DNA from 4 places in the Bacillus sp. F9_6S_D1_P_5 genome. Region 4 is predicted to be linked to each of the others. Evidence: riboswitches for the same ligand, from Rfam matches in the RefSeq annotation. Region 4 holds a riboswitch; each other region holds the start of a gene.
What was found. Region 4 has a riboswitch for S-adenosylmethionine ahead of ACUXEY_RS24190 (Na+/H+ antiporter NhaC family protein). Riboswitches for the same ligand answer to the same signal wherever they lie in the genome.
Positions count from the first base shown of each region.

Region 1: linked by a shared signal. The riboswitch ahead of ACUXEY_RS23440 (MetQ/NlpA family ABC transporter substrate-binding protein) and the one ahead of ACUXEY_RS24190 (Na+/H+ antiporter NhaC family protein) in region 4 are both predicted to bind S-adenosylmethionine.
Region 2: linked by a shared signal. The riboswitch ahead of ACUXEY_RS20875 (methionine ABC transporter ATP-binding protein) and the one ahead of ACUXEY_RS24190 (Na+/H+ antiporter NhaC family protein) in region 4 are both predicted to bind S-adenosylmethionine.
Region 3: linked by a shared signal. The riboswitch ahead of ACUXEY_RS02015 (hypothetical protein) and the one ahead of ACUXEY_RS24190 (Na+/H+ antiporter NhaC family protein) in region 4 are both predicted to bind S-adenosylmethionine.

Region 1 is NZ_JBTREW010000024.1:50,176-57,880, reverse strand. Features, by position in the region: gene ACUXEY_RS23465 (DoxX family membrane protein) at 1-465, opposite strand, end outside; gene ACUXEY_RS23460 (DUF5068 domain-containing protein) at 624-1,925, opposite strand; gene ACUXEY_RS23455 (SDR family oxidoreductase) at 2,358-3,134, shown strand; gene ACUXEY_RS23450 (methionine ABC transporter permease) at 3,172-3,840, opposite strand; gene ACUXEY_RS23445 (methionine ABC transporter ATP-binding protein) at 3,815-4,855, opposite strand; gene ACUXEY_RS23440 (MetQ/NlpA family ABC transporter substrate-binding protein) at 4,868-5,680, opposite strand; SAM riboswitch class I at 5,766-5,880, opposite strand; gene ACUXEY_RS23435 (NAD(P)-dependent alcohol dehydrogenase) at 5,961-6,869, opposite strand; gene ACUXEY_RS23430 (DUF6612 family protein) at 7,015-7,705, shown strand, end outside.
Region 2 is NZ_JBTREW010000019.1:20,864-28,568, forward strand. Features, by position in the region: gene ACUXEY_RS20840 (hypothetical protein) at 1-474, shown strand, start outside; gene ACUXEY_RS20845 (DUF3937 family protein) at 716-958, shown strand; gene ACUXEY_RS20850 (arsenate reductase family protein) at 1,487-1,852, shown strand; gene gcvH (glycine cleavage system protein GcvH) at 1,894-2,277, shown strand; gene ACUXEY_RS20860 (toprim domain-containing protein) at 2,622-2,966, shown strand; gene ACUXEY_RS20865 (thioredoxin family protein) at 2,970-3,278, shown strand; gene ACUXEY_RS20870 (hypothetical protein) at 3,433-3,777, shown strand; SAM riboswitch class I at 3,903-4,010, shown strand; gene ACUXEY_RS20875 (methionine ABC transporter ATP-binding protein) at 4,311-5,336, shown strand; gene ACUXEY_RS20880 (methionine ABC transporter permease) at 5,329-5,994, shown strand; gene metQ (methionine ABC transporter substrate-binding lipoprotein MetQ) at 6,018-6,830, shown strand; gene metQ (methionine ABC transporter substrate-binding lipoprotein MetQ) at 6,903-7,705, shown strand, end outside.
Region 3 is NZ_JBTREW010000001.1:404,176-411,880, reverse strand. Features, by position in the region: gene ACUXEY_RS02035 (short-chain fatty acid transporter) at 1-836, shown strand, start outside; gene ACUXEY_RS02030 (group-specific protein) at 877-1,230, opposite strand; gene ACUXEY_RS02025 (NAD(P)H-dependent oxidoreductase) at 1,227-1,802, opposite strand; gene ACUXEY_RS02020 (SWIM zinc finger family protein) at 1,826-2,215, opposite strand; gene ACUXEY_RS02015 (hypothetical protein) at 2,469-2,786, opposite strand; SAM riboswitch class I at 2,827-2,925, opposite strand; gene ACUXEY_RS02010 (hypothetical protein) at 3,048-3,239, shown strand; gene ACUXEY_RS02005 (YwiC-like family protein) at 3,272-3,994, opposite strand; gene ACUXEY_RS02000 (ECF transporter S component) at 4,178-4,879, opposite strand; gene ACUXEY_RS01995 (ABC transporter ATP-binding protein) at 4,852-6,513, opposite strand; gene ACUXEY_RS01990 (energy-coupling factor transporter transmembrane component T) at 6,486-7,364, opposite strand; gene ACUXEY_RS01985 (DUF4430 domain-containing protein) at 7,387-7,705, opposite strand, start outside.
Region 4 is NZ_JBTREW010000026.1:13,564-21,268, reverse strand. Features, by position in the region: gene liaF (cell wall-active antibiotics response protein LiaF) at 1-43, opposite strand, end outside; gene ACUXEY_RS24200 (PspA/IM30 family protein) at 150-812, opposite strand; gene ACUXEY_RS24195 (lmo0954 family membrane protein) at 858-1,214, opposite strand; gene ACUXEY_RS24190 (Na+/H+ antiporter NhaC family protein) at 1,444-2,760, opposite strand; SAM riboswitch class I at 2,855-2,960, opposite strand; gene ACUXEY_RS24185 (ribonuclease FAU-1 family protein) at 3,081-3,599, opposite strand; gene gltP (glutamate/aspartate:proton symporter GltP) at 3,666-4,937, opposite strand; gene ACUXEY_RS24175 (murein hydrolase activator EnvC family protein) at 5,430-6,692, shown strand; gene ACUXEY_RS24170 (hypothetical protein) at 6,766-6,945, shown strand; gene ACUXEY_RS24165 (sodium-dependent transporter) at 6,977-7,705, opposite strand, start outside.

The sequences.
Region 1 (7,705 bases), on a different contig from region 4:
ACGGAAAAGTTTAGGGAAAACATAGCCATCTAATCCAATGCGTCCAGCGTTATGACCTGCAACTAAAATGAACATAGTTAAAATAAGCAGGTTTGGGTTTACACTAACAGTTCCACTTAGTAAAAATGAAAGATTCATTATAATTCCAAAGAATGCAGCAGTTTTTGTTAATCCGCCTAAAATTAAACCTAGACCTACTAAAATTTCTCCCCATTGAACTAAAAAGCTAAATAGGTCTGCGTTTGGAAGAACAAAGTGTTGAAGGAAATCTGCCCACCAACTTTGTACGGCAGGGTGGTCACCTGACGCTTGAGCGATAGCGCCCTTTAGAAAACCACTTGCATCAAAAGATTGTCCGAAAACTTTACCTATCCCAGCAGCGAGCCATGCATATCCTATGTAAAATCGTAAAAATAATAATATGAAAGCAGCACGTTTATCAGTCCTTAAAAAATTGATAACCATTGAAATCCCTCCAATATTTTATTTACATGTTTATTATATATCCATTGTGAAAAGATTCACAATGGATAAAGTGTGAACAAAAATGGTGTTTTTATACAAATAAAAAGGGCATATAACAATCATATGTTATATGCCCTTTCTATTATATATTTAGTAATTTATTTAGGTAATGCAAATTTAGCTTTTTTACCTTGTGAAATATCTTTTGCTTCTTTATTTCTCATAGGTCCTAACTCAATCTCAAAGCTTTTGTCTTTCCAAATCTTTTCATACTGCTCTTGATCTAATATATAGACTTGTAGTAACTCTCCAGATGTTCCAGTTTTAACTGCAGCGTTATAGTCGTAATTTAGTAGCATACCTTCATTAATCGTATATTGTGTACCATCATTCACTCTCAATGTAGAGCTTATAGGAGATAGTGAAACATCTTGAGTATCTTTGTTATCAAGTTTGAATTTCACTGTTAATAGAACAATTCCATTTTTGAAATTTGCAAAGCGTGGAGCTTCGACGGAATTTGGTGTGAATTGAGTAAATTGATATCCGTCTAATGTAATGTTAACAGCGCCTAATTCTTGGCTGTTATTAATGCTTGATTTCTCTTTTAACATTTTTTTATCGCCCATGTTATTAGCTGTAGCTTTATCTTGGTAGAAAGTGTTATTTGTTGCAACCTTTTCAGCACCTTGTTTGTTTAAACTTAATGAAAAGCTTCCAGGACTTCCGATTGGAGCATCGAATTTTCCTTTATTCGCTTGTGCAGTTGGGACTGTGACTGAGACTGTTGAGAGACTTGAAATTTTCGCTAAATCATCTTTTCCGAATGGATAAGCGATATAACCAGAAATAGTTTCTCCTGCTTTTACTAAGTAATCATTCGTTGGAGCTAGCTTAGTTGGGAGCTGGTCTTCTTTTGGAATTAAGTCTTTATAGTTACTATATGTTTTCTGCGCACCAGTAAATGACATGTCCAATGCTGGCATATAATAAATATCTTTAGCTGAACTATTTTTTACGCTGTAGTTCACAAGAATAACTCCGCCCTCTGTTTGACGATTAAACGGAATATCGAAGTTTGTATGGAATCCATTTAATTCAACTACTGTATAACTGTTCATTGATACTGAAACATCCTCAGCTTTATAAACTTGTGGTTCCTTATTTTCAAAAAGGACTTTTGTTTTACCACCTGTTTCTTTTTCCATATAGGAAATCAGCTTAGAGTAATCGCTTGAGCTAGTAGCTGTATTTTCAGGCTTTTTCTCTTCAATTTTTTTATCTTCGGATTTTTTTTCTTCCGGTTTATTTTCTTTCTTTGTATCCGTTTTTTCTGCTTTGCTTTCTTTTGTTGTATTTTCTTTTTGTTCTTTATTTGTCGTATCGCTTTGACCACAGCCGGTTATTACAAACGCTGCTACGATTACTGTAGAAAATAAAGAAAGTAATTTTTTTGACATGTTTCTTCCCCCTATTTGTGTAAAACTAGACTCTCACATTAGCCCCACATTTTATTATAAAAAATAGAGCCAGTATTTACCAGTGTTTTTCGAATTATTTTAATTATTTAGTTATTGTAATATATTAAAATTAGTAGAAGGTCGGCATGGAATATTGACTTTTATTTTTTTATCATTTGAAATATTTCATCATATTGGTATGATAGAAATAGAGATATATGGAAAGGGGACAAGGACTTAATATGTGGATGAGCTTGTAATGATTAGAAACTAGATAGATAAATTTTTCTCTCATAAGTGAGGGTTTATTTAGTTATCTGTAAATCATTCAAGGACTGCATATTTGGCTTGTACATCCCTTTTGTAAGGATAATGTATAGGGAAATTCATATCTCTTATATAAAGTATGCGTCCTTTAAATTGGAGGAGTATATGATGAATCACTTGAAAAATAAAATAGCAGTTGTGACAGGGGTAAGTCGTCTAGATGGTATAGGTGCAGCGATTTGTAAAGAATTAGCTGAAGCAGGATACGATATATTTTTTACGTATTGGACAGCGTACGATAAAGAGATGCCTTGGGGCGTTGAGCAAAGTGAACAAATACAATTAAAAGAAGAGTTACTAAAAAACGGTGTTAAAGTATCAAGTATGGAGTTAGATTTAACTCAGAATGATGCGCCGAAAGAGCTTATAAATAAAGTTACTGAACAACTGGGCTACCCTCATATATTAATTAATAATGCAGCATATTCTACGAATAATGACTTCTCTAATTTGACTGCTGAAGAATTAGATAAGCACTACATGGTAAATATTCGCGCGACTACATTGTTAAGTAGTCAATTTGCCCGAGGGTTTGATAAGAAATCTGGTGGTAGAATTGTGAACATGACGTCGGGACAATTTCAAGGACCTATGGCAGGAGAACTAGCGTATGCAACAACGAAGGGAGCAATTGACGCCCTTACGAGTACGTTGTCAGCTGAGGTAGCTCACCTAGGAATAACAGTGAATGCAATTAATCCAGGCCCAACTAGTACAGGGTGGATGACTGAGGAGATAAAGCAAGGATTAAAGCCGATGTTTCCTTTTGGTAGAATTGGTGAGCCGAAGGATGCAGCAAGACTCATTAAGTTTTTAGTAAGTGAAGAAGCAGAATGGATTACGGGACAAGTTATTCATTCTGAAGGTGGGTTTAAAAGATAAAAAGAAGGTATCTCACTAGGGTGAGATACCTTCTTTTTTAATCCTTTTTCAATCTTCGTGCAACACCGTTACCTAAAGACTGTAACCCTTGAACGAGGATAATTAAAATAAAGACGGTTGCATACATTACTTCCGGTTCGTATCGTAAATGCCCAAATCGATATGCTAAATCACCAAGACCGCCAGCACCTACAAGTCCAGCCATTGCTGTTGCGCCAATTAAGCCGATTGTTGCGATTGTTAACCCAAGTACAAGGGAGGGACGAGCTTCTTTCACCATAACGTGCCAAATGATTTTTATAGTAGAAATGCCCATCGCTTGATAAGCTTCAATAACACCACGATCCACTTCTAATAAAGCCGTTTCCATTAACCTTGCAATATAAGGGGCCGTGAATACGACAAGTGGTACGATGACACCTTGCACACCAATCGATGTTCCCATTAGAAACTTTGTAAAAGGTAAAATAAAGAATAGTAGAATGATAAACGGAAGAGAGCGAATGATATTAATAATTGTATCCAGAATTGGATAAATGATTTTATTTTCGTGCTGCCCACCAGGTCTCATTAAAACAAGTGTGACGCCAAGTGGTAGTGCAATAAGGATAGAGATGAATAGTGAAATAGATGTCATTTGAAATGTTTGAATGGTTGCTTCCCATATGACTTTACCCCATTCATCCAAAAAGGACTTGTTTCCCATAATCTGTTCTACCTCCTTCTACGATGATCCCTTGCTCTTGTAAAAATGATAAAGCACGGTCTACTTCAGTTTTTTCACCTTGCATATGAATGATCAGTTTCCCATATGCTTCATGTTTTAACTGTGTAATATTACCGGATAAAATATTCGGATACACTTGAAAACGTTTTGTAGCGATAGCTAACGCTGGTTCGCCAGGAGAAGTTCCTATAAATGAAAGTGTTACGATTTCTCCGGTTCTTTGTAGCTCTTTCTGTACGTCTTCAGGAATCTTCGCTGCAAATGCACTATTTACGAATTTTTTCGTTGTTGCATGTTGTGGGTTTGTGAATATATCCTTCACAGTCCCGCTTTCAACTACTGCTCCATGTTCCATGACAGCAACTCGGTCACATATACGCTGGATGACATTCATTTCATGTGTAATTAATAAAATTGTGATCCCAATTTCTTCATTAATCTTTAATAATAGATCAAGAATAGATTCCGTTGTTTCTGGGTCTAAAGCGCTCGTTGCTTCGTCGCTTAATAACACTTCTGGTTCATGGGATAGTGCACGTGCAATGGCAACACGTTGTTTCTGACCACCAGAAAGTTCACTCGGATAGGCATCTTTTCGGTTGAAAAGGTCGACAATGCGTAAATATTTTTCTACTCTTTTTTCGATCTCCGTTTTTGGAATGCCAGCAAGGCGTAACGGTAATGCAATATTTTCATAAACGGTAACAGTTTTAAGTAAATTGAATCCTTGAAAAATCATCCCGATTTTTTGTCGCGCTTTTGCAAGTTCCTTTGCTGATAAAGTTGTTAAGTCTTGATCGTTGACAATGATATTTCCTGTCGTTGGTTTTTCTAATAAATTTACACATCGAATTAATGTACTTTTACCAGCGCCGCTATATCCAATGATTCCAAATACTTCGCCCCTTTTTACTTGGAGGGAAGTAGGTTTAAGAGCTTCCACATTCCCCTTTTTTGTTGTAAATACTTTGGATACATTTTTTAATTCAATCATTATCGTCAGCTCCTACCAAGACGGTAAAACAGAACCATCAAATTTTTTCTCGATAAATTCTTTTACTTCTTTAGATTGATAAGCTTTCTTTAATTTATTTACAACGGCATCATCTTTATTTTCAGTACGAACAACGACCCAGTTCACATATGGTGAATCTTTTCCTTCACGGAAGATAGAATCTTTCGCAGGGCTTAATTTTGCACCTAATGCAAAGTTTGTATTAATTGCAGCTGCTTTCACTTCACTTAGTTGTGTCGGTAATTGAGATGCCTCTAATTCAACAATCTTTAAATTTTTCGGATTTTCAATTACATCTTTCGCAGTCGCTTTTTCTGTAGCCTTTGGATCCACTTTTAAAACACCTGCTTTTTCAAATAGCTTTAAAGCTCGAAGTTCATTCGTTGGATCATTTGGCACAGCAATCGCATCGCCCTCTTTTAAGTCTTTTACATCTTTTAAGCTTTTAGAATATACGCCCATAGGGAATGTTACTGTTGAAAATACTTCAGTTAATTTCATATTGCGTTCAGCTTTAAATACGTCTAAATATGATTTCGTTTGATAGCTATTTACATCGAGGCTTTTTTCATCTAAAGATACGTTTGGTGCTACATAATCATTAAATACTTTTACATCAATTTCGAGTCCGTCTTTCGCTGCCACTTCTTTCACCTTTTCAAAAATTTGTTCATGCGGTCCACCCGTTACGCCGACAGTAATCTTTTTCTCATCTAACGTTTTTACCTCTTTATCGGAATTAGCACCACATGCACCTAACAATAATACCGCTCCACTTACAATGCTCAATAATACTTTTTTCATCTATAGTTCCCCCTTCATATACGTTCCAAAATAAAAAGCACCTCTCAAAAATAAGAGAGGTGCCGAATAGACAAAATAGGATCCTCTCTTATCTTCCAAAACGAAAACTCGTTTTGCAGGAATTAGCACCTTAGCTTATACGTCATAAGCTCGGTTGCCGGGCATCATCGGGCCAGTCCCTCCGCCACTCTTGATAAGAGTATGTGTATGTAGTTTTTTAATATGGTACTAATAGTAAATCTTACAAAAAGAATTGTCAATGTTATTTTCTGAATATATTTTATTTTAAGGTAATCGAAACGTTACCTTTTTTATGTCCCTTTTCCACATACATATGCGCTTCAGAAATTTCTTCTAATCGGTAAGTTCTATCAATAACAGGTTTTAAATGTTCTGTTTCAGTTAGTTCTTTTAGTAGAATCATATCCTCTTTACTTACCTTTGCCATCATTCCATTAACAGATACATATTTTCCATTGGGTGTTAATGTATTTGTACAAAGGGATTTTTTATACTTCCCAACTGCATCAAATATAATATCGTAGCGCTCGCGCCTCTTAGTAAAATCTTCTTTCGTATAATCAATTACTTTATCAGCTCCTAAAGATTGAACGAGTTCAAAATTTGAATTACTACAAACAGCCGTAACGGTCGCACCGAAATATTTAGCAAGTTGTACAGCAGCTGTTCCTACCGATCCTGAGGCACCATATATGAGCACTTGTTGCCCTTTTTTTATAAGGCCCTTTCTCAGGAAATGCAATGCTGAAGTTCCACCAAAAGGAATAACTGCCGCTTCTTCATACGTCACATTGGTAGGTTTTAATGTTATTAATCCACTTTCATGTACGCATGTGTACTCGGCGTAACCGCCGAGGTTTAGTTCTGTTAATGCAAAAATAGGATCACCTTTTTTAAATTGAGTTACATCTGTTCCAATTTCCTCAATTTCTCCAGCTAATTCTACACCAAGTATAGGGTTTCTCGGTTTTCTGAAACCTAATATGATCCGCATAGGAATCCAAAATAAGAGGGGACTATTAAAACCGCGTATTCTACAATCTCCAGTCGATACACTTGTTGCGTGAATTTTAACTAATACTTCGTTCTTTTTAGGCGTAGGTTTCTCTATATTTTGAAGCTGAAGAACGTTAGGTGGTCCATACTTTGTGCAAATAATTGCTTTCATAATGACCTCCTGAAATGAGTTGTTGTTATTTATATCATATTTAAAATCTTCATTAAACATGTCGCTATATAGAGAATATAGATTAAAAATTATATAGATTTCATAGGAAAAGAGGTGATATTATTTTTGGAAAGGGGGCGACATTATGAAAAAAATTATTTTTGTTTCAAGTTTAGTACTTGCAATCAGTCTAGGGGCAGGGTGTAGTAATGAGAAAACAGCAAAGATGGATGAACCGAAAAAAGAATCAGTTCAAAAAGAAAAGGAATTAGCAGCGAAGGATGTTTTCAAGAAAACGAACGAAGCTTTTAAAAATGAAGAGCATGTAACGATGACATATGGTGTAGGGGTAAAAGCTGAGGGAACAGAGATGGATATATTAAAGGCTAAGATGCAATTAGAGCCAAAGACAAAGAATTCTCGTTCTGAAATGAATATTTCCGGTACAGATGTTGTAGTGTATACTGTGGATGGTAAAGTTGCTGGTGAGGTGAAAAATCCTAATACAGGAGAAGTTATAACCGTACCAGAGGAGCAATTAAACGCTGGTGGAATGAAAGCGACTCAAGATATTATAGATAAATTAGAAGTACCGGAAGTAGTTTTAGATAAAATGAAGATGGAGAAAAGCGGAGATAAATATAAACTGAAATTTACATTAAAAGGGAAAGAAACAGAAAGTATGTTAACTAGCATGGATGAAACGCAGAAGAAAATGTTACAAGCACAAAATGCGAAAATAGAAGAAGTGGATGCAGAATATATCATTACAAAAGATTTTAAATATGAATCAGCAAAGATAGACATGATTATGAGTAGTAATGGCAAGGATAAAG
Region 2 (7,705 bases), on a different contig from region 4:
GGGTGTGCAAAGGATAAAGAAGGAGATAAATTAGAATATAACGGAAGAGCACTCGTAATTGGAGTTGTTGGAGAAAAACCGAAAGATACGTTTAGGAATATAAAGTTTGAGGAAATGAAGTTAGAGGACCTGGAAAAGAAATCTAAGGAAGTGGATGGTTTTCTTGTCATGAAAAATCACTTTCAAGAAGCCTCAACAGAGCAGTATAAAGATGTATTTTCATCGCTAAAGAAACCAGTGTTTTTTATCGGTTTACAAGATAAATCATATTCAACGTTTATTACAAAAGGGATAGAGTATAACAGTGCCCGAAAAGATGTAAATGCTATGTATACGCAAGGGTTTGCAAATATCGGAAGTGGTGAAGGACAACAATGGGCAGTTGGTTTATCGAATGGTGGAAATACTGAAGAAAGTATTCATAATATGTATATCGTCGTATTTCAAACAATTGCAGATTATTTGAATAGATGAGGAAGGAGCCTGTATAAGAGGCTTTCCTTTATTTCGCATGCAGGAATCGGTTACATAGTGGGTTCAACTGATGCCATTGTTTATGAGGTTACTAATCGAAATTATGGAATACTGTAAATACAATATGCAAAAATGCATATTGTATTTATTTGGATATTACGTATGTTAAAATTAAATATAGAGATTTTTATATGTAATGAACTGAAATCAGAAATATCCAATGAATTTTGAGAGGTGTTACATGTTTACAAACAAGAAATTAATTCGATTTGGTCTAACATTACTTGTATGTTTATTTGTAATTGATTTTACAATCAGTTATTTTCAAGCATATCTTGAATCAGCGGCAGGTATTAAATGGGTAATATCAGAAACTTGGAGAACTATTTTGTTAGATGCCCCTGAAAGTATATTAGTTATTTTAGGCGCAATTGCTTTATATGATTTCACAAAAGAAACATCTCCAAAAGACGCATCCATTTAAATGCGTCTTTTTTCTTTGCAGTAATTTCTTCAACATCACGGAATACTCTCATTCTTACGGCCAAAATCGTTAGTTCCTTTTATATGTACGTCTTTGTCATTTAAAGTGTTTCCGGGTTTTGTGACTATAGGCTGAAATGGTTAAATAAACGTTTGTTTAAGATGTATGTTCGGTAGGAATAAATTGATGCAGCTCAAGGGTTAACAAAGAAAAATGAGGAGTTAATCAAACGTTTGTTTAAGATGTATGTTCGGTAGGAAGAAGTCGATGCAGATCAAGGGCTAATGAAGAAAAATAGGGATTTAATCAAACGTTTGTTTAAGATATATGTTCGGCGAGTGATAAGAGAAGAATCTAAAAAAATTATATATTTATTTTTTCTTAACAAATGGCGGAAAAATAAGAAAAATCAGCAGGATTATTAAAAATTATCACGAAATAAGTAAAAGTTTAGCGAATAATCGTTTGAAATAATAAAACGTTTTCTATATGATAAAGGTAAAGGTTAGTAAAAAAGTAGGTGAATTTATGACAGTAACATTTTATTCATATCCAAAGTGTGGCACATGTCAAAAAGCAAAGAAATGGTTTGAGGCAAACGATGTAGCATATGAGATGATTCATATTGTTGAAAATCCACCATCAAAAGAAGATTTACGTAATTTACATGAAAAAAGTGAATTACCATTAAAAAAATTCTTTAATACAAGTGGAATGCGTTACCGTGAACTTGGTCTGAAAGATAAGTTAAAGGATGCAAGTGAAGACGAAATGTACGAGCTTTTAGCATCTGATGGCATGTTGATTAAACGTCCAATTGTAACAGATGGAACGAATGTAACACTTGGTTTTAACGAAGAGCAGTTTGAAAGTGTGTGGAAAAAGTACCAATAAGGTATTTTTACATAATTAATACATTCACTGGAGGTACAGTCATGAGCATTCCAAATAATTTACGTTACTCTGAAGAACACGAATGGGTAAAAACTGAAGGTAATGAAGTTGTTATCGGTATTACTCACTTTGCACAAGGTGAGCTAGGCGATATCGTATTCGTTGAACTTCCTGAAGTAGGTGCAACAATCGAAGCTGACGAGCCATTCGGAAGCGTAGAATCTGTTAAAACGGTTTCTGAGTTATACGCACCTGTAAGTGGTAAAGTTGTAGCAGTAAACGAAGAATTAAGTGACCAACCAGAACTTGTTAACGAATCTCCATACGAGGGTGCATGGATGGTTAAAGTTGAACTTTCTGATGCAAGCCAAGTTGAGAAGTTATTAACTGCAGAAAAATATGCAGAAATGACAAACCAAGACTAATTATAGTCGACTAAAGGACAGCCTTTGTGCTGTCCTTTTTTATTTTGTGAAAAATAATGAACGTGGAATCATATACTAATTATCGTGTAGGAGAACGTTTTTTGGGAAAACTTTTTTGTTTAAGTTTTTATGATCTAGCTCCAGCGGCTAGAACAGTCGGTCATTTCACTCCTTCACTTGAGGCAAAAGGCGCCTCTAGTTCAGGGGTTCGGGTGCCCTCCTGTTCTGAACGAGCCGCCTCCGCTTTTCTTTTGCAAAAATAAACAGGAAACAACATGAAAATAACGAATATACTATATACTAAGTTAAAGGTTGTATAGTATATGGTGATCGGGTGATGACATATGATTTATGTGGAAAAAGTCATTATTGTAGAAGGTACATCAGATAGAAGAAAGATTGAATCTATTATTCGTGAACCGGTGGAAATTGTTTGTACAAATGGTACAATTGGTTTGTCGAAAATGGATGAGCTCGTTGATCAGTTTTTTGATAAGGAAGTGTATGTGCTAGTGGATGCTGATGATGCTGGAGAAAAGTTAAGGAAACAATTTCGAAAAGAATTTCCGCAAGCAGAGCATATTTATATTGATCGCTCGTACCGAGAAGTGGCAACTGCGCCATCTTCACACTTAGCAAATGTATTATGGGGAGCTGACATTGACGTTTATACAGAATATTTACGGTAAGGAATGATAGAAGTGATTGACTGGACAGGAGCCGAAGCAACAGCCCTAATAGAGAACGAAGAAAAAACAGTGTTATATGTATATACTCCAATGTGTGGAACATGCCAATTAGCAAAAAAGATGTTAACTGTCGTTGAGATGACAATTGAAGATTTGAAAATTGGAATGTTAGATTTAAATTATGCTCCGCATTTAGCGAAAGAGTATGGAATCGAAAGTGTACCGTGTTTACTTGTTTTTGAAAATGGGACACTCATGAAGAAGATATATGCATTTCATTCGGTTGAATATTTATATACGGAATTAAAGTAGGCGGCAAAGTTTTTGCCGCCTCGACATATTTCTCGGGAAATATGTCGAGATGCAGGGTGGTTACAGTATTTGTCGAGCGAAAATAACAGGATTGCTCTTTAGTGAGAGGGAATGGTATGTGTAATAGAAAGTGATATGAAGGATGTGATTTAGGGTGAAATTATATTCTTTGCTGCAATCATTTGTAAATTACGCTAATGGTCAATATCATTTAGAGCCGCTTTTAAGACAAGGAGAAAAAACTGTTAATTTCCGCTTTGGAGATGAGAGTTGTTCGTTACAAATTTCAAGAGATTATATAGAGTTGCTACATGAAGAAAGAGGAACGGAGCAAATCGTTTGTGTAGATGAAGAAGATGTAAAACAATTGGTGAACGGCAATGTAAGGTTGCAAATGTTAATGAACGATGGACGTGTACAATATTCGGGAACTTATCGAACGATGCTATTAGTTGAATCGATGTTTCACATATGTAAACCGATGTCAGTAGGTGCTTAAAATTCTGAAGTTTCATTTTTTGCTAAAATTTCTGTTGACATGGTGTGTGTATGTTGATACAATTCAATTCATAAAATATAGACAATTTCATAAATTACAAATCAGACGAAAATGTAATCTGATTTCTCTTATCAAGAGAGGTGGAGGGACTGTGCCCTGTGAAGCCCGGCAACCGTCAACTTATGTTGAAATGGTGCCAATTCCTGCAAAGCAAATGCTTTGAGAGATGAGAGAGAGGGATAATGTTGTTATATACGCACATAAACCTTTCTGCTTCTCTAAAGCAGAAAGGTTTTTTTATTGTTTGAATGTGGAGGACATTCAAATAATAAAAGTAGTGATAACGGTGGACTACACGCATTAAACATAAAAAATTGCGGAGTCGATCCAAAAATCTAGCTTAAGCGGCTAGAACAGTCGGTCGTTTCATCCCTTCCTATGAGGCAAAAAGCGCCTCTACGTCAGGGATTCGGGCGTCCTCTTGTTCTAAACGAGCCGCTTACGCTTTTTAAACAAAAAAGGGGTGATACACCATGATTCTATTAGAGAATGTAAAGAAAATATATAAAGCAAAAAGCGGTGATGTCACTGCTGTAGATAACGCCAATTTAAAAATAGACAAAGGTGAAATCTTTGGTGTTATCGGATATAGTGGCGCTGGGAAAAGTTCTTTAATCAGATTGTTCAATCAATTAGAGAAACCAACTTCTGGCCAAATTACAATTGCAAATCGCGTGATTTCAGCAATTACAGGAAGTGAACTTCGTAAGGCAAGGCAAGAAATCGGAATGATTTTTCAACACTTCAACTTACTTTGGTCACGAACTGTACGCGAAAATATCGAGTTCCCACTTGAGATTGCAGGTGTTGATAAGGCGAAGAGAAGAAAACGTGTGGATAAGTTAATTCATCTTGTTGGATTAGAGGGAAGAGGAGACGCGTATCCATCTCAGCTGAGCGGAGGACAAAAGCAACGCGTCGGTATTGCAAGAGCATTAGCTAACAATCCACAAGTGCTTTTATGTGATGAAGCAACATCAGCTCTTGATCCAGAAACGACAGATCAAATTTTAGATTTATTATTAGATATTAATAAGCGTCTCGGTTTAACAATTGTACTTATTACACATGAGATGCATGTGATTCGAAAGATTTGTAATCGAGTAGCGGTAATGGAGAAAGGAAAGATTGTAGAAACGGGTCCAGTACTTGATGTATTCCGTAATCCGCAGAAAGACATTACGAAACGATTTGTACAGCAGTTAACGGATTCTGAAGATACAAATGAAACGATTGAAAGTTTAATTGAAAAATATCCAGATGGTAAAGTAGTTCGTTTGCAGTTTATCGGTGAGGCTGTAGAAAGACCAGTACTTCAAAGGTTGATGCAACGCAGTGATATAGAAGTTAGCATTTTGCAAGGGAATATCGCACAAACGAATAACGGTTCTTACGGTAGTTTAGTTGTTCATTTAAATGGTGAGGAAACAGCGATTCAGCAAGCAATAGAGGGAATACATCAAGATCAAGTAGAGCTGGAGGTGATTGCACATGGATAAGTTACTCACAAATGTTGATTGGAATCAAATGTTAGAAGCAACTGGTGAAACGTTATATATGACGGCAATCGCAGCTCTTGCCACATTTGTTTTAGGACTAATTTTAGGATTGTTACTTTTCATGACGGCGAAAGATAATTTATGGGAAAACAAAACGGTTAATACAGCGATTGGAGCGTTCGTAAACATTTTCCGTTCGATACCGTTCATCATTTTAATTATTTTATTAATCCCATTCACAAAGATCTTGCTTGGAACAATTCTTGGAGCAAGTGCAGCGTTGCCAGCTCTAATTATTGGAGCGGCACCATTTTACGCAAGAATGGTTGAAATTGCACTTCGTGAAATTGATAAAGGTGTAATCGAAGCTTCAAAAGCGATGGGAGCAAAAACAAGCACAATTATTTTGAAAGTGTTAATTCCAGAATCATTACCAGCGTTAGTATCTGGTATTACGGTTACGACAATTGCTTTAGTAGGCTATACAGCGATGGCGGGAGTTGTTGGTGCTGGTGGCCTTGGAACACTTGCTTATTTAGAAGGATTCCAACGAGGAAATAACGATGTAACAATCGTCGCGACAATTTGTGTATTACTAGTTGTATTTTTCATTCAGTGGATTGGTGATAGTTTAACGACTCGAATAGATAAACGATAATAAAAAACGGGAGGATGCTTCAAATGAAAAAATTATTACTTACAGCACTTATTTCAACTTCAATTTTTGGGTTAGCTGCTTGTGGCGGGAAAGATAAAGATGAAAAGAAACTTGTTGTTGGTGCTTCTAACGTACCGCACGCTGAAATTTTAGAAAAGGCAAAACCGTTACTTGAGAAAAAAGGAATTGAATTAGAAGTGAAAAAGTTCCAAGATTACGTGTTGCCAAATAAATCGTTAGCGGATAAGGATTTGGATGCAAACTACTTCCAGCACATTCCGTATTTAGAAAAAGAAATGAAAGATAAAAAATATGACTTTGAAATAGCAGGGAAAATTCATTTAGAACCAATTGGTGTATACTCTCAAAAATATAAGACTTTAAAAGAACTTCCGGACGGAGCGACAATTATTATGAGTAATTCCGTTACTGACCATGGACGTGGTTTAGCAATTTTACAAAAAGAAGGAATTTTAAAAATTAAAGACGGAGTAGATCCAGTTAGTGCAACTCCAAAAGATATTGCAGATAATCCAAAAAACTTAAAATTCAAAACAGATATCGAGCCAGGTCTATTGCCACAAGTGTATAACAATAAAGAAGGCGATGCTGTTTTAATTAACTCTAACTATGCAATTGATGCGAAATTAAACCCAGAAAAAGATGCAATTGCAATTGAAGGCGATGATTCTCCATACGCAAACGTAGTAGCTGTTCGTAAAGGTGATAAAGATAAAAAAGCGATTAAAGAGCTTGTAGAAGTATTGCACTCTAAAGAAATCGAAGACTTTATTAATAAAGAATATAAAGGAGCGGTTGTTCCTGTAAAAGAATAATTGCTGAAAAGGGCTGGTGTATGCCGGCCCTTTTTTCTAACTACATAACTTTAAGGGAGAAGGGGACATCATATGAAAAAGATTCTATTGTCAGTTGTTACAGCGCTGTCTGTATTTACATTAGCGGCTTGTGGTGGGAAAGAAGAGAATAAGCTTGTTGTGGGAGCTTCTAACGTGCCGCACGCTGTTATTTTAGAGAAGGCACAGCCGATATTAGAGAAAAAGGGTATTAAATTAGAAATTAAAAAGTTCCAAGATTATGTGCTGCCGAATAAAGCATTGGCGGATAAGGAAATTGATGCAAACTACTTCCAACACATTCCTTACTTAGATAAAGAAATTCAAGAAAAAGGATATAAAATTGTAAACGCAGGAAAAATCCATTTAGAGCCAATGGGCATTTATTCTAAGAAATACAAAAGCTTAAAAGACTTGCCAGATGGCGGGACAGTTATTATGAGTAACAACGTAGCAGAGCGTGGACGTATGCTAGCACTTTTACAAAAAGGTGGCGTTATTAAATTAAAAGACGGTGTAGATGTTGTTAAGGCAACAGTAAAAGATGTTGTAGAAAACCCGAAAAACTTAAAGTTTAAAACAGATGTTGAACCTGGATTGTCACCGAAGTTATATGAAAATAATGAAGGTGACGCTTTATTCATTAATTCAAACTATGCAATTGATGCGAATTTAAATCCAACAAAGGATGCAATTGCAATTGAAGGATCAGACTCTCCATACGCAAATATTATTGCAGTTCGTAAAGGTGACGAGAAGAAAAAAGAAATTAAAGAATTAGTAGAAGTATTGCATTCAAAAGAAATTCAAGAATTTATTAATAAAGAATATAAAGGTGCTGTACTTCCGGTAAGTGA
Region 3 (7,705 bases), on a different contig from region 4:
AAACGACAGCTGGCAGTATTAAAGAAGCGATCCCAATAACAGAAACGTTATTCTCACCATACGCACTTGTACCAGTTATTATTTTTCTCGTTACAATGCCTCTCATTAATAAAGCGATGCATCCAGATGAAAAACATACGATAACGGTAGATCCTAGCGTATTCCATGAAGAAGCTGCCGCTCAAGAAGTAGGGAACAATACGTTCGCTGAAAAAATGGAAAATAGCATCATTATTACACTTTGTGTTGGATTGTTAGGTCTCATTTATATTTTCAATTACTTTTATACGAAAGGCTTTAACCTTACTCTCGATATCGTGATTTTTATGTTATTAATTGCAGGTCTTATCTTCCACCGTACGCCGATTCAATACATTCGCGCTTTTTCAGATTCTACGAAAAGTGCTTCTGGTATTTTACTTCAATTTCCGTTTTACGCAGGAATTATGGGGATGATGATTGGGGCAAATAGTGAAGGACTTTCACTTGGAGGAGCTATTTCTAATTTCTTTATTAGCATTTCAAACGAAACGACTTTTCCGCTCTTTACTTTTTTAAGTGCTGGCATCGTTAATATTTTCGTTCCATCTGGTGGCGGTCAATGGGCTGTGCAAGCACCCATTATGATTCCAGCTGGCGCTGAACTTGGTGTACCTGCTGCAAAAACAGCAATGGCAATTGCGTGGGGCGATGCTTGGACGAATTTAATTCAACCTTTCTGGGCATTACCGGCATTAGCAATAGCTGGTTTAGGTGCTCGTGATATTATGGGATTTTGCGTTGTTAACTTACTATATGCAGGTTTTATCATTAGTCTATGTTTCTTATTTATCTAAACGAAAAGCTAGTTTTATACTAGCTTTTTTACATAATAAATTATTTATTTCCCATGCAATTTATAATGTTCTTCCACTCTATATCCGTAAGATTTAATGCCTTAAATGCAAAAAAATCTACACATACTTTTTCAATTAAATGTGGATTGTTCTTAAGGAAATTCCACTGTAACACTTTAGGAAGAAAATATGTATCATATTCTTTACTTCCCCTTACCACCTCATCAACTTCTCTTTCACAAATCCCTCTTATTAAATAATCATTTCTTAATTGAATCTGCATTTGTTGAAACGTTTCACTACATTTTTTCAATTGAAGTAAACATGTAATATACGTCCGAAAAAGTTCGTTATCATACTGACAACACTTTATAATACGATCGATTTCATTCATAATGTACGAGCCTTTTCTTCTATTTGTAATAACCACTTTTCCCGCTTCTCTCGTTTACTCGTTTTTACAGATTGAAAAACTGACCGCTTTATATCGCGAATGCCGCAAAAACGTAAAACACCTCTCTTCATCATAATCCAATCGGCTGATCGATATAATAATGCGACGTACCATAACGGTGAATCTAACGTATTAATTACCCATGCCTTCTTACCTTTCAATAAACCTTTCGGCAGGGCTCCTTCATATTTATAAGCAAATCCAGCAACGAAAATGCGATCAATAAACCCTTTTAAAATAGCTGGCATGCCCCACCACCATATTGGATAAATGAAAAGAAGAGTATCTGCTTCTTCCACTAATGTTCTGTAACGAGCTGTTTCTTCTTCATTTACTAAATCACGTCTTTTCTTCTCTTCATTAAATACAAGAACCGGATCAAATTTTTCTTTATATAAATCAAGTACCGTAACCGAATGGTTTGTTTCTTGCAATCCTTTTTGCACATGCTTTAAAATCGCCGCATTAAAACTGGAAGGACTAGGATGAGCGTATACAATTAGTACATTCACTACAAAACAACTCCCTCTATAAGTTAAAGTTTCCCCTTCTTTAACATTCTCTCTACAATTTGCACGTTTTTTGAGCTTTGTAATAAACGGTTTAATACGGTCAATAACTCTTCCTTTTCTAAATCTTTCAATTTCTCTTTCACCGTACTCTCACCAGCACTTTGAATATCATAAACAACTGCCGCCATATGTTTACAATAATTTTCATATGGACATTCGCAGCTACTTTCTGTAAAATCTTCAAGATCAATAATCACTTCATAGTTTCCTGCATTTCCAGTAACGAAAGCAAATATTTTCTTGTCTTGTATTTCAACATCATCTACATGTCCTTCTTCATAATATTCATATCCTTTATCCATAATGTACTTAGGAATCCATTTCGTTATATCATGTAATAAGTAAGCGTACATAACAACACCTCTTCCTTTAATTCCCTTTTGACTTCTAGAGCCACTGCATGTTATTCTAATAACTGTCAAATAGCAAGTCTATATGACAAAACGACTGACACCTATTCGGCGAAGGTGTCTCTTTTCATTTGCAGCCGATATGAAGTGCCTCTTTCAGGCACATTCAATCTTTGACACTACACACTCAACACCATTCCCTGTATCAGGCTGCTTAAGCAGTCTTTTACTCTACATACTTCAAAAAAAAGAGAGCTCAGCTCCCTTTTCTCGCCTTATAAAATACCCCTTTTTCAGTATAGAGATATTCATCAGCTAATGTAATTTTCCCATCCAGTTTCAGTTCATCTAATAGTCTTGATAAATAAAATTGATGTAACATCTTTTTCGTGAATTTTCCTTCATGATGCGAAACGATATGTTCTTGAATATCTAACAATGATATTGGCTTATCTTGCTCTATCATATATTCATAAACTGTACTACGCAGTTTTACGTATTTTTCGAGTGTCACAGTACTTCGCAACCCCTTTCTTCTTAATATAAATTTTCGTAATCGGTTTTTTTGCAACAAAAAAACCTCTCCGATAAGAAGAAGTTACGTATATATCTTCGTCTTATCTCCCAGAACAAATATGTTCTGCTGGAATTAGCACCTGCATCGCGGTTGCTGGGTTTCATCGGGCCAGTCCCTCCACCTCTCTGGATAAGAAAATATTCACTTAATTCTTACTATACGTAATTTCATTTCAATTGTCAAACAAATATAACAAATAATATTTTCTTCTTTACTGTTCATACTATACATATATGAGTATGCAAGGAGGAATATGAAATGCACGAAAATGCTCGCGGATATGTACAAGATTCTTTTCAATCATTACAAGAAGCAAAACATTGTTTAGAAGCAGCACTACAGACTGTTGAAAAAGATTTTAATCGCGCACGTATTGAACAATCCCTTTATGCGATCGAACAAGCTATTCAACGCTGCGATTACACCGTTCACATTTTAGAACAAGATTGAAAAAACTTCCCATCATAAGGTGGGAAGTTTTTTCAAATGGCATACTTCATAATTATTACCGTTATGATTAAAAAATATACAGAATTAGCAATTTCTAAAATCCCTACTTTTATAATAGAAATCTTTTTGCCGTACAACATAATTGCTCGAATGACACTCGGTATGAAGATAAGAGAGCACCACGGATTGATAGCAAATACGATGATTGTTAATAGAATATGGTAACCCCATGATATAAGACGATACTTCGGGTTATTTTTCTCACGAATCATCGTTTTCACATAAAACGTACTTCCTAAAAAATATAAAAATGATATAAGCGCAATAAATAGTGCTGTTTTATCTATAAGTTTCATTGAAAAATAATAACTAACTAAACCACCAATACAGAAAACAATAATCGCACTAATGTCATTTAGTAATGCTCTTTCATTCTTTTGACGAGCGTAATACATATTTACTATAAAGAATAGAATCATGACTGCTACGAATAAAAGAATGCGCCATTCATATAATAGAGAGATCATCCCAAATACGAAAGCGATGATAAAATATACAATTGCTGCATGTAAAAACTCTTTTTTTCGTCTTTGCTTTATGTACGTAAGAAATGGATACGTAGCTAAATAGATAAAGAACCACGCTAAAAACAATGGAATATGATACATAGTAGGTTTCCCAAGTATGACACTTAATAGAAACGGTATAACGAGCATGGCCCATGCACCGTGTTGCTTCGGAATAACTAACTTCATTAACTATACACCTCCTCTTTGAAAATAGTTCTCACCTATTATTATACAAATAATTTTATATAGTAACGGATATATATTGGACTATTTTTTGACAATAAAAAATGCTCCTTACAATATGTAAGAAGCATGAAAGAGGCAAACGAATATGTAAGTCGCGACCCTACCTTATATGAGTATGCTTTTCTATGCCATGTTATGCTTATCTAATATGCCATATTTCTTTTTAAATCTTGTAAGAATCGTAATCCAAGACGTACTAAATAGTAGTAAGAAAATAACATTCGAAATCGCATGGCTCAAATCGAAATAAAAACTTGCGATATAATACGAAACGACAGCTTCCCACGTTGCCTCACGTATAAACCCGAGAAGCCCCCACAAGTTCATAATCCAGCCAAATAAAAATCCAACAAACAATCCGTATAGAAGTCTTCCCCATAACTTTTTCATTAAAAATGTATTACGTAATAATCCAGCTATAAAACCAATCATCCCCCAAGAAAACATTTGCCACGGCGTCCACGGACCTTGTCCTAAAAAAATGTTAGACACGATAGCAGCGGTTGCCCCGATCATAAAACCAGTTTCACTCCCAAACACGATTGCAGAAACGATAATGACAAAAGAAGTCGGCTGTACACTTGGTAAAAGAGAAAATGGTACGCGGCTAACTGCTGCAATTGCTGCTAACACAGCAACGAGAACAATTTCACGTGAAACAAACGCTTGTCTTTCAAAGCGGATATAGAACGGTAACATAATAACAACTAATAAAAACAAACTACTTAACATGTAATAGCCGTCCATGATAAGTGTCGTAAAGAGTAATGTGCCTATTATTACTGCAAAAATACATATTATGAATGCAACATATCGTTTGGACACGCTTCGTACACATCCTCCCACGTTAATGCATATGGCAATTCTTTTCGAATGAATCGATTGATAGATGTTGTATAAAAGAAGTTACCACTAAAAAATTCTTTCGGTGCATCATTCATAATGACTGCTCCGTCAAATAACATCATACATTGATCAACGTATTTTGCTGCAAATTCAATATCATGCGTTGCCATTACAATTGTTGTACCTTCTTTTTGCAACTTCCTAAATAGTTCTCCTACTCTTTCTTTCTTCCATGGATCTAGCCCCTTTGTCGGTTCATCCAGCAATAATAACGTTGGCTTTGATAATAATGTCGTACATAACGCAAGTAATTGTTGCTCTCCTCCGCTACAATCGTGCGGATGGCGTTCTTTAAGCGAGTACAACCAAAACTGTTTTAGCGTATCTTCTGCTATTTCTTTTCCTTGTTCTCCGTATAATTCACGTGCACGTTCATACACCTCATCCCACACTGTATCAAATGTAAAATGATAATATGGATGCTGCGATACATACCCAATACTTTTAAATCGTTCTTTCGAATCAATTTTATGTATCACTTTCCCATTCCACTTTACTTTCCCTCTTCTCGCTTTTTGCAATCCAGCTAAAAGCGTTAACAGTGTAGATTTACCTGTACCATTTTTTCCAACGAGTGCTACCCATTTTCCTTTTTCAATCGATACGGTTAAATCTCGTAAAATAAGTGGACTACTTTTTTCATATTGGAATGAAATATGCTCTCCACTTAAAATGACTTCTTGCTTTTCACTTTGTACCATTGGCTCACTCACATATGATATCTCTGAAAAGTTATTCAGTTTCATTTGTGCTTCTCGCACTGTAAACGGAATATCTTCCGCGTTCCATTCTAAAAACAATCTTGGAATTTGCGGAATAAACGGACGGAACTTTTCAACTTCCCACATGTTCGCTATAACCGTTTTAGGACTACCATCATACACGATTCGGCCATTGTTCATACAAATAACGCGCGTCGCAAGTGGTATCACTTCATCTAAGCGATGTTCACTTAAAACGATCGTAATTCCAAGTTCTTCGTTAATACGTTTTAACAATCCTAAAAACTCTTTCGCCGCAATGGGATCTAACTGCGCCGTTGGTTCATCTAATAATAATAATTTCGGCTGCATAACTAATACCGCAGCTAAATTGACAAGTTGTTTTTGTCCACCAGATAACGTATGAACAGATTGATGCAATAAATCTTGAAATCCTAAGAAGCTAATAAGCTCTGCGATTCGTTTTTGAATAATATGTGATGGTAACCCGATATTTTCTAAAGAAAATGCTAATTCTTGAATAACTGTATCCATTACGAGCTGATTTTCTGGATTTTGAAATACCATGCCAATTTCTTGTGCAGATAATAAATCAGGTACTTCCTCTAATACAACGTCATCATAAAAAATTTCTCCTGAGCGTGTACCGATTGGAAGTAATTCCTTTTTAAAATGTTTTAATAAAGTCGTCTTCCCGGATCCTGATCCGCCAGCAATTGTAATAAACTCTCCTTTTTGAATAGAAAGAGAAATATGCTGTAACGCTTTTTCGTTTTCATCAGCATATACAAATGATAAATTGTTTATTTCTGCATGCGCCACCATAGCCATTCCCTTCCTTCCATTATAATTGGTAGACTAATAAACATCGTAAATACGCCAAACATCATTCCATCGTATTGCTGAAATAGAATAGATTCGACTTTCGGATAAATGATTAACTTTCCTCCGCCATACGTACTACATATAATAGCAACTATAAATAAAATACTTAAATAACTGAGCGTGTACCAATCGCGTTTTTCCATTCTATACCGAATATATGTCGTACGCTTCGTTACACCAAATCCACGAGCTTGCATAGAATCTGCTGTTTGCAGTGCATCTTCTAATGAACAAATTAATAATACTTGCAGCAATTGCATACCATTTTTCACTCTTTCAACAATTGAGCCTGCATCTACTTGTACACCTTTTGTCTTTTGGACAAGTGTTATTTTCTGTAATCGCCTCATAAACAAAGGAACAAACCTCACCGTAATCATCGTTAACAATGCTACTTTCGGTGAAATTCTAGAAAACAAATATAAAAATTTATGACTTGAAATAATATCATTATACGAAGCAAACGTAAACATAATCGCCACTAGTAATAACCCCATTACTAGCCCAAACATAATTGCCTCAAGTTTAATACGACTATCACCTAACCAAAATAACGTAGTTCGCCCTCTATGTGTTAATAACGAATTAAATAAAATGACCATAAAAAAGAATACAATTGTGCTTGGTAACATCTTTCTTATCTTTTCGCTATTCCCTTGCATCACATTTAAAATAACGATTAATAGAATTACTCCAATTAAAAAAAGAGGATGAAGACACATCATACATAGTATCATCACCCCGATATAATAGAAAAAATTCACAAAAGGATGTAAAGAAGAAAAACTTATTTTCATAGTCCTTTACCGAATGCCTTTCTTATTTTAATACATACACCCACTCAATTGTATCTCCTGGTTTAACTGTTACTACACCTGCACTATGGTTTGGAAACGCACCGTTCACACGATATTTCCATCCACTAGTATCTGTAATATCTTTTTCATATAAATCATTAATACCTTTTACGTAAATATCACCTTTAGAGCCCATTGCATCCACATCTAAACCTGTACGTTGTAATACTTTATAAACCGTATCGCCTTCTTGTACATCCATTTTTTTCGCACCTAATAAGTAACCCTTATTACCTTTTACTGAGATAGTAACTTGTTTTGCTTGTGGTTTTGGTGGTGGA
Region 4 (7,705 bases):
GGAGCATCCCCATTAATTGTGTTTTTGAAAAATGTTTCTTCATTTCAGCTCCCCCCTTCTTGTCACATATACATAGAAGAAAAGGCATTGCTTTCCAACACCTTTTCTCCTATCACTATATCATAAGCCTGTTTTATAATATACTACTATTATTTTGTTAACTCTTTCGTTAACGATACATCATTCTTTTCCTTCATTTCACGCTCAAGCTTTGCAATCTTCATATCAAATGTGTCACGTTCATGCTCCTCATTCATACGAGTTTCTAAGTCACGAATATGATCCTCAATTTCTTCAAATCGTAAGAACGGATTATTTTCATCCATTTTATGCATCGCAGTATTCATACGGCGATTCGCATGTGCCATATTTTCACGTGCCATTAATTCCATACGCTTTGCGTGCATTTCTTTTAATTTATTTTTCATTTCAGAAAGACGACGCTCTAACTCATCAATTTGCTCTACAACACCTGCATACATTTCTTCTAATCGAGTGACTTGCCCTTCATAATAAGCTACTTCCTCTAATGCACGTTCGTGTAACTGTAATTCGCCTGCTTCTTGAGCGATAATAGCCTGTTTTGATCTTTTATTCACGAAATAACGTGCTTGCTCAAGCTCACGAGCGAAATTAGATTTTAATGTTTTATGACGCTGAATTAATTTCTCAATTTTTGTTATTTCACGCTCACTATCGCGTAAATATTGGTTTAACATAGCGATTGGATTTTTTCTTTCTTTCTCATCTAACACATTATGAAAATCTGCTAAAATTGCATCGCGTACACGTCCGAATAAAGATTGTTTCATTATAATCTTCCTCTCTTCTACTTTATAAATTTGATTTATTTTATATTAGTTTTTCATTAACTTGTTCCACTCATCTTCAAAGTTGCTATATGGTTTAGAACTTTCTGGAGCAGAATCAACAACTACATCTTTTTCTTTTTTCCACTCACGGTATCCGTAGTATAGAACTACTAATGCTGCAATACCGATTAATGCTGGGGAATGAGAAAGGGCGATGGACAAGCCGATTAAACCAACAATACCCCAAGCTAACTTTCCAAAAAATGATTGTGCTCGCACAAATGATTTATAGCTCCAGTACACAACTCCTGCTCCAATTGCGAATCCTATAATACCAGCAAGACTGCCAAGAGCAATTAAAGCTAAAATACCAGCCGCGATAAACGCTAGAAATTGTTTCATCTTGTGCTTGCCTCCCTTCGATTTGATACTCTTATCTTAACTATTTTTTCTTTTTTCCATAACGAGCTTAAGAACCGTTTTCGACTCAGACTTAAGACTGAGTTGCATTCAGCCTTTTGTAAAAACATGCGGTAGCATCGTATCATTCACTCTTTTAGCGCATATAAAAAGCCGTACAGAGGACATTCTCTGTACGGCTTTCGTTTCATTTCATAAACTTCATTTTTCATTATGCTGTTTTATGATACTCTTTCTTTCCCGCTACTTTAGAAAACCTCGGGAAACCAATTAATATAGAAATGATTCCACATACTCCAACTAAGATCGGATAAAACGCATATGGTAACAGTTCAATTGGAGATAACGCCGCAAATCCTGCTGCTGTTAACATTTGCGCGCCGTATGGTATTAATCCTTGCACACAGCATGAGAAAAGATCTAATACACTCGCTGATTTACGGGGATCAATTTCATATTGATCTGCAATATTTTTCGCAAGCGGACCTGTAAAGATAATAGAAATCGTATTATTCGCTGTACACATATTCGTCATACCTACTAAACCAGCGATACCAAACTCTGCTCCTTTTTTTGAACGAATGTTACGTGTTAAAATATTCATTAAATATTGAATGCCACCATTATATTGAATTAGTTCGACCATACCGCCAATTAAAATAGCAAGTAATACTAACTCCATCATACCGCCCATTCCAGTCGTTACACTTTTAAAGAAACTCTCTAACGTATAACTTCCATCTAAAAGACCGATAACGCCGGATAGTACAGTTCCACCAGTTAATACAATAAGTACATTCCAGCCAAGTAATGCTGTAATCAGTACTCCTGCATACGGTAAAATCTTTATCCAGTCAAAGCTATGTGCTTTAATTTGCGTGTCGCTTCCTAAAGTAATGATTACTAATAGTACAATTGTAATAATCGCTGCTGGTAGTACAATTAAAAAGTTCGTTTTAAACTTATCTTTCATTTCTGTTCCTTGTGAACGTACAGCTGCGATTGTTGTATCTGAAATAAATGATAAATTATCACCAAACATCGCCCCGCCAACAACAGTAGCCATCGTAAGTGCAATGGAGATATCAGTTTGCCCACTAATACCTACAGCAATTGGTGCTAATGCAGCAATTGTTCCCATTGAAGTTCCCATCGCCAATGAAATAAATGCCCCTATAACAAAAATTCCAGCTACGATAAATCCTTGCGGTAAAATGGATAACGCTAAGTTAACTGTAGAATCAACGCCGCCCATCCCTTTTGCTGTTTCAGAAAATGCTCCTGCCAGGACAAAAATTAGAACCATAATCATAATATCTGGGTTCCCTGCACCTTTAGCAAATCGTTCTACTTTTACATTAAAGCTTTCTTTACGGTTCATTGCTAAAGCAACCCCTACAGCAATTGAAATTGCTACAAGTATCGGCAATTTATAGAAATCACCTGTAATAATTCCAGAACCAATAAATAGCGCCAAAAATATCCCAAGTGGTAATAAAGCCAAACCATTTCCTCTCGTTTCTTTCAAAGTACCATCTCTCCCTAGTTTCAACCTTTTTCTAATGAATAACAAAAGACCTCTTCCAATGAGAAGAGGTCTTATACATCTATAAGAAACGCTCTTCTCATCTTTCAAGCACATGCTTGCTGGATTTGGCACAGCACTCTGAAATCGAGTCCGCTGCCGAGGCATCGTAGGGCCAGTCCCTCCGCCTCTCTTTATAAGAAGGTTTCATATTTATTTTTTAATAATAATTTCTTCCCTAACTTTACTCGCTTACAAAACAAAAGTCAATTATTTTTTGTATAGATTTTTTTGGTAATTATGCAAAAATTTGAATACAACAATCATTTTAACTTTTTGATTTCTTCTTCCAATATTGAAATCCAATAAAATTCACTATTTTTTATTGCATCTATTATCCATTTCGTAGTGTACCAAGCTAACTCATACTCTTCTTTTGTAACATCGCCACTTTTATAAGCATCCTCTAGCTCATCTTCATCTAGCACATACATCTTACCATTCGGTAATAACACTACATCTAAATATAAATCATCAAAATACGGTAAACCACGCTCGTCTATTTCATATTCTTTCGCCACATCGATATAATATTGCACTAATTCTTTTTGATCATCTAACATAGCGGTAATCGCAAAGTTTTTCCCGTCTATGAAATATTGAATCCACGTATACTGATTGCCAGCAATACATAGCTCTTTACCGTCATATTCTTTACAACTCGGTTCTCTCACCTTTTTTATTTCCAGTATTCCTAGCATTCCCTCTTCTATTTGCTTAACCGTATAATTCTTCTCTAGTAGTCGCTTCCACGAAGAACCGTCACCATATTTACGTTTCATTACGTCTGCTCCCCTTCTATATAGAAAAGCCCCCACATATTATGTGAGAGCTTGTTCAAATTATAATTAAGCTGCTTGCTTATTAGAAATTTCTTTCAAGTAGGCTTGTCCTTTTTCAGCGTCATACTGACCTTCCCACTTAGACATAACTACAGCTGCTAAAGAGTTACCTACAACGTTAACTGCTGTACGAGCCATATCTAAAATACGGTCAATACCAGCGATGAATGCTAAACCTTCAGGTGGAATACCTACTGTACCAAGTGTCGCTAATAATACAACGAATGATACGCCCGGTACGCCTGCGATACCTTTTGATGTTACCATCAATACAAGTAATAATGTAATTTGTTGTGTAATAGATAAATCAATACCGTACATTTGTGCTAAGAAAATAGCCGCAATTGCTTGATATAAAGTTGATCCATCTAAGTTAAATGAATAACCTGTCGGAATAACGAAAGATGTAATTGCTTTCGGACAACCAAACTTCTCCATTTTCTCCATGATTTTCGGTAAAACTGTTTCTGAACTAGCTGTAGAATATGCTAAGATCAGCTCGTCTTTTAGAATCTTAAAGAATTGGAAAATGTTAATTCCAAATATTTTCGCTGTAATCCCTAATACGACTACAACGAAGAAAATCATTGCTCCGTATACTACAATTAATAATTTCCCTAATGGAATTAATGAAGCGAGACCAAATGTAGAAACTGTAACTCCAATTAGCGCAAACACACCAAATGGTGCAAATTTCATAACTTGATTTGTTACGTAAAACATTGCATCAGCTACACCTTGGAAAAATTGAAGAACCGGTCTTCCTCTTTCACCAATTGCTGCTACACCTAAACCAAATAATACAGAGAAGAAGATAATAGCAAGCATATCTCCGTCAGCTAATGACTTCATAATGTTCGTTGGAACAATATTTACAAATGTATCTGCAAATGAATGACTTTGTACTTGCTCTGTCGTATGTGTATATTTCGAAATATCTGTCTTTGTTAACTGCTCCATATTTACGCCTTTTCCTGGTTGGAAAATATTCGCAATTAATAGACCGACAATAATTGCAATTGTTGTAATGATTTCAAAGTAAATAATTGTTTTTCCGCCTAGTCGACCTAATTTTTTAACATCGCCAACACCAGCAACTCCAACAACAATACTTGCTACAACAATCGGTACAACGATCATTTTAATTAATCGGATAAAAATATCACCAATTGGTTGTAAATAACTCACCACTGCCGGATTGCCAAAGAAAATCGCCCCAACTGCAATACCTAGCGCAAGACCAATTAATATTTGCCATGCAAGTCCTATTCTTTTCATATTTATTGTAACCCCCTCTTCGATGTGTCACTCTATCTCTCATTCTATCTCTATAAAACTCGAAATTAAGAGTATTACATATTATTCGACAATTCACTACATTTTGTCCCTGTTAAAAATCATAAATCAAAATTTTAAATCTGACAACAAAATAACTTTTCCTGAACGCAAATAATTTTCTTGACAAAAACAAATCCCATGTCAGAAAACCTCACATGAGAACGATTCCTCACTAGTATTTTATTGGGTTTTCAACTTGAATTTCACTATATAAAACTGCGTTTTTTCCCTTTATTTTACAGAAAAAATTTAGAATACACCTTTGTTGCACAAACTAAAAAAATAAAATCAACATTACAATTACTGTTGAAAAATGCTAAATTCCGACAAAACTTAGCAATTTTATAAAATTTTCTTTACATTATGATTACAACGATAGACACTCTTCTTCTTATGATATATAACATTCATAGGGAAAGGAGTTAGACAACCATGAAAAAGAAATTTGCAGCGTTTAGTGTTTTAGCAGCAGGAACAATTTTTGTTTCTCCACTACTTTCACCCGTATACGCTGAAACGAATCAAGATAAATTATCTAATATTCAATCTGAATTAGAAGGAAAACAAAATGACTTACAAAATAAATCAGCTGAGAAAGAACAAATAGAAAAAGAAATTCAAGAATTACAAAAGAAAATTGACGACTTAACTACTTCTATTAATAAAAACGAAGCTGAGTTAAACGATACAAAAAAAGAAATTAGTAAAACACAACAAGTAATTGCCGAAAAAAAGAAACATATAGAACAATTACAAACAAACATAGATACACGTCAGGAAGTTATTAAACAACGACTGCAATCTATGCAAGAAAAACCTCGCACAAATATCATTACAGAAGTATTAACAAATTCTGCAAACATTGCTGATCTCGTTGATAATATGTACTCTGTCAGTTTAATTTTAAACAACGATACCGATATTGTGAAAAAACAAACAACTGACCAAGATGCTGTGACGAAGGAAAAAGAGGCTGTCGAGAAAAAAGAGCAACAATTAAAAGAAGCCGAACAGAAATTAGTTCAAAAACAACAAGAGTTGCAAACGAATCAACAACAGCAGCAAACCTTTATTAGCGATCTACATACGAAAGTAGCAAAAGTAGATTCAGAGATTGAAGGATTAGAAGAATCTAAAGGTATTTTAGAAAATCAGCGTCAAGCTGTTCAAAAAGCAATTGAAGAAGAAAAGCGCGCAGAAGAAGCTCGTAAAGCTGAAGAGGCACGGAAGGCAGAGGAAGCTCGCAAACAAGCTGCCACACCTGCTCAAGCCGCTCCGGTACCGCACGATACAAACATCGGTGGATTTATTAAACCAGCAGCTGGATCAAAAACTTCTGGATTTGGCGCACGTTCTTTAGATAACCATAAAGGAATCGATATCGCTGCTTCAGGAACTGTTCCCATTATAGCCGCTGCAGATGGCGTTGTTATTCGCTCAGAATTATCATCTAGTTACGGAAATGTTGTGTACTTATCTCACCGTATTAACGGAAAAACATACACGACAGTATATGCTCATATGAGTAGCCGTTCTGTATCAAATGGCCAAACTGTAAAACAAGGCACTCAACTTGGATTTATGGGGAATACTGGCCAATCATACGGACAACATTTACACTTCGAACTTCATCTTGGAGAATGGAATGTCGGTAAGACAAACGCAGTTGATCCATCTCCTTATATCGGATTATAAAAAAACTCGGTGCATACCGAGTTTTTTCTTTTCCCTTCACACACTATAGGCACTCCACATAGACTACAACTAAATGCCTATATTTTACGGGGGAAATCATACGACTACACAATTACAACAAAAAATAGAAGAAGCTAGAGAAACTTACATTGGCCGGTTATTTACATTTGGCGGCTCAGCGTTATTTTTAATTGAATCATTTATTGCAGTCGTCACAGCCTATAATCGCTTATTAAATACACCTCCAACATAATAAAAAAGACGGAGAAATCTCCGTCTTTTTATTATGCAAACATTTTAAATACGCCTATCGCATTTAAAAATACAATGATTACCGTTACTGGAATAACATAACGAAGTAAGAAGAACCAAATATTAAATAATGTTTTCCCTTTCGTTTCCGTAACTTCTAATTCTTTCATTAACATTTCTTTACTCATTTTATTTGGTACAAATAGCGAAATGGCTAGTACACCCAGCGGCAGTAATACGTTACTTACCAAGAAATCGACTAAGTCAAAGAACGTTTTCCCAAATATCTTCACATCACTCATAATTCCAAACGATAGAGCTGACGGAATTCCAACTGCAAAAATAAGAATACCAATTAATAATGATGCTGACGGACGCTTTTTCTCATTATCTTTCGCAACAGATGCTACTACAATTTCAAGCATAGAAATCGCCGATGTTAACGTTGCAAAGAAGAATAAAACTAAAAACATAATAAAGAAAAATTGTCCAAATGGTATTTTCGCAAATACTGCTGGAAGGACGATAAACAGTAGTCCTGGTCCTTCAGTCGGCTTAACGCCTAATGCGAAAATCGCCGGGAAGATTGCTAATCCTGCAAGTACTGTAATAAAAACAGTTAAACTTACAATAGATGTTGCTGATTTAGCTAAATGCTCTTCTTTCTTCAAATATGAACTATACGTTACCATTACTGAGGCACCAACTGTTAACGAGAAGAACGATTGTCCCATCGCGTATAAAATTGTATCTGCTGTCAG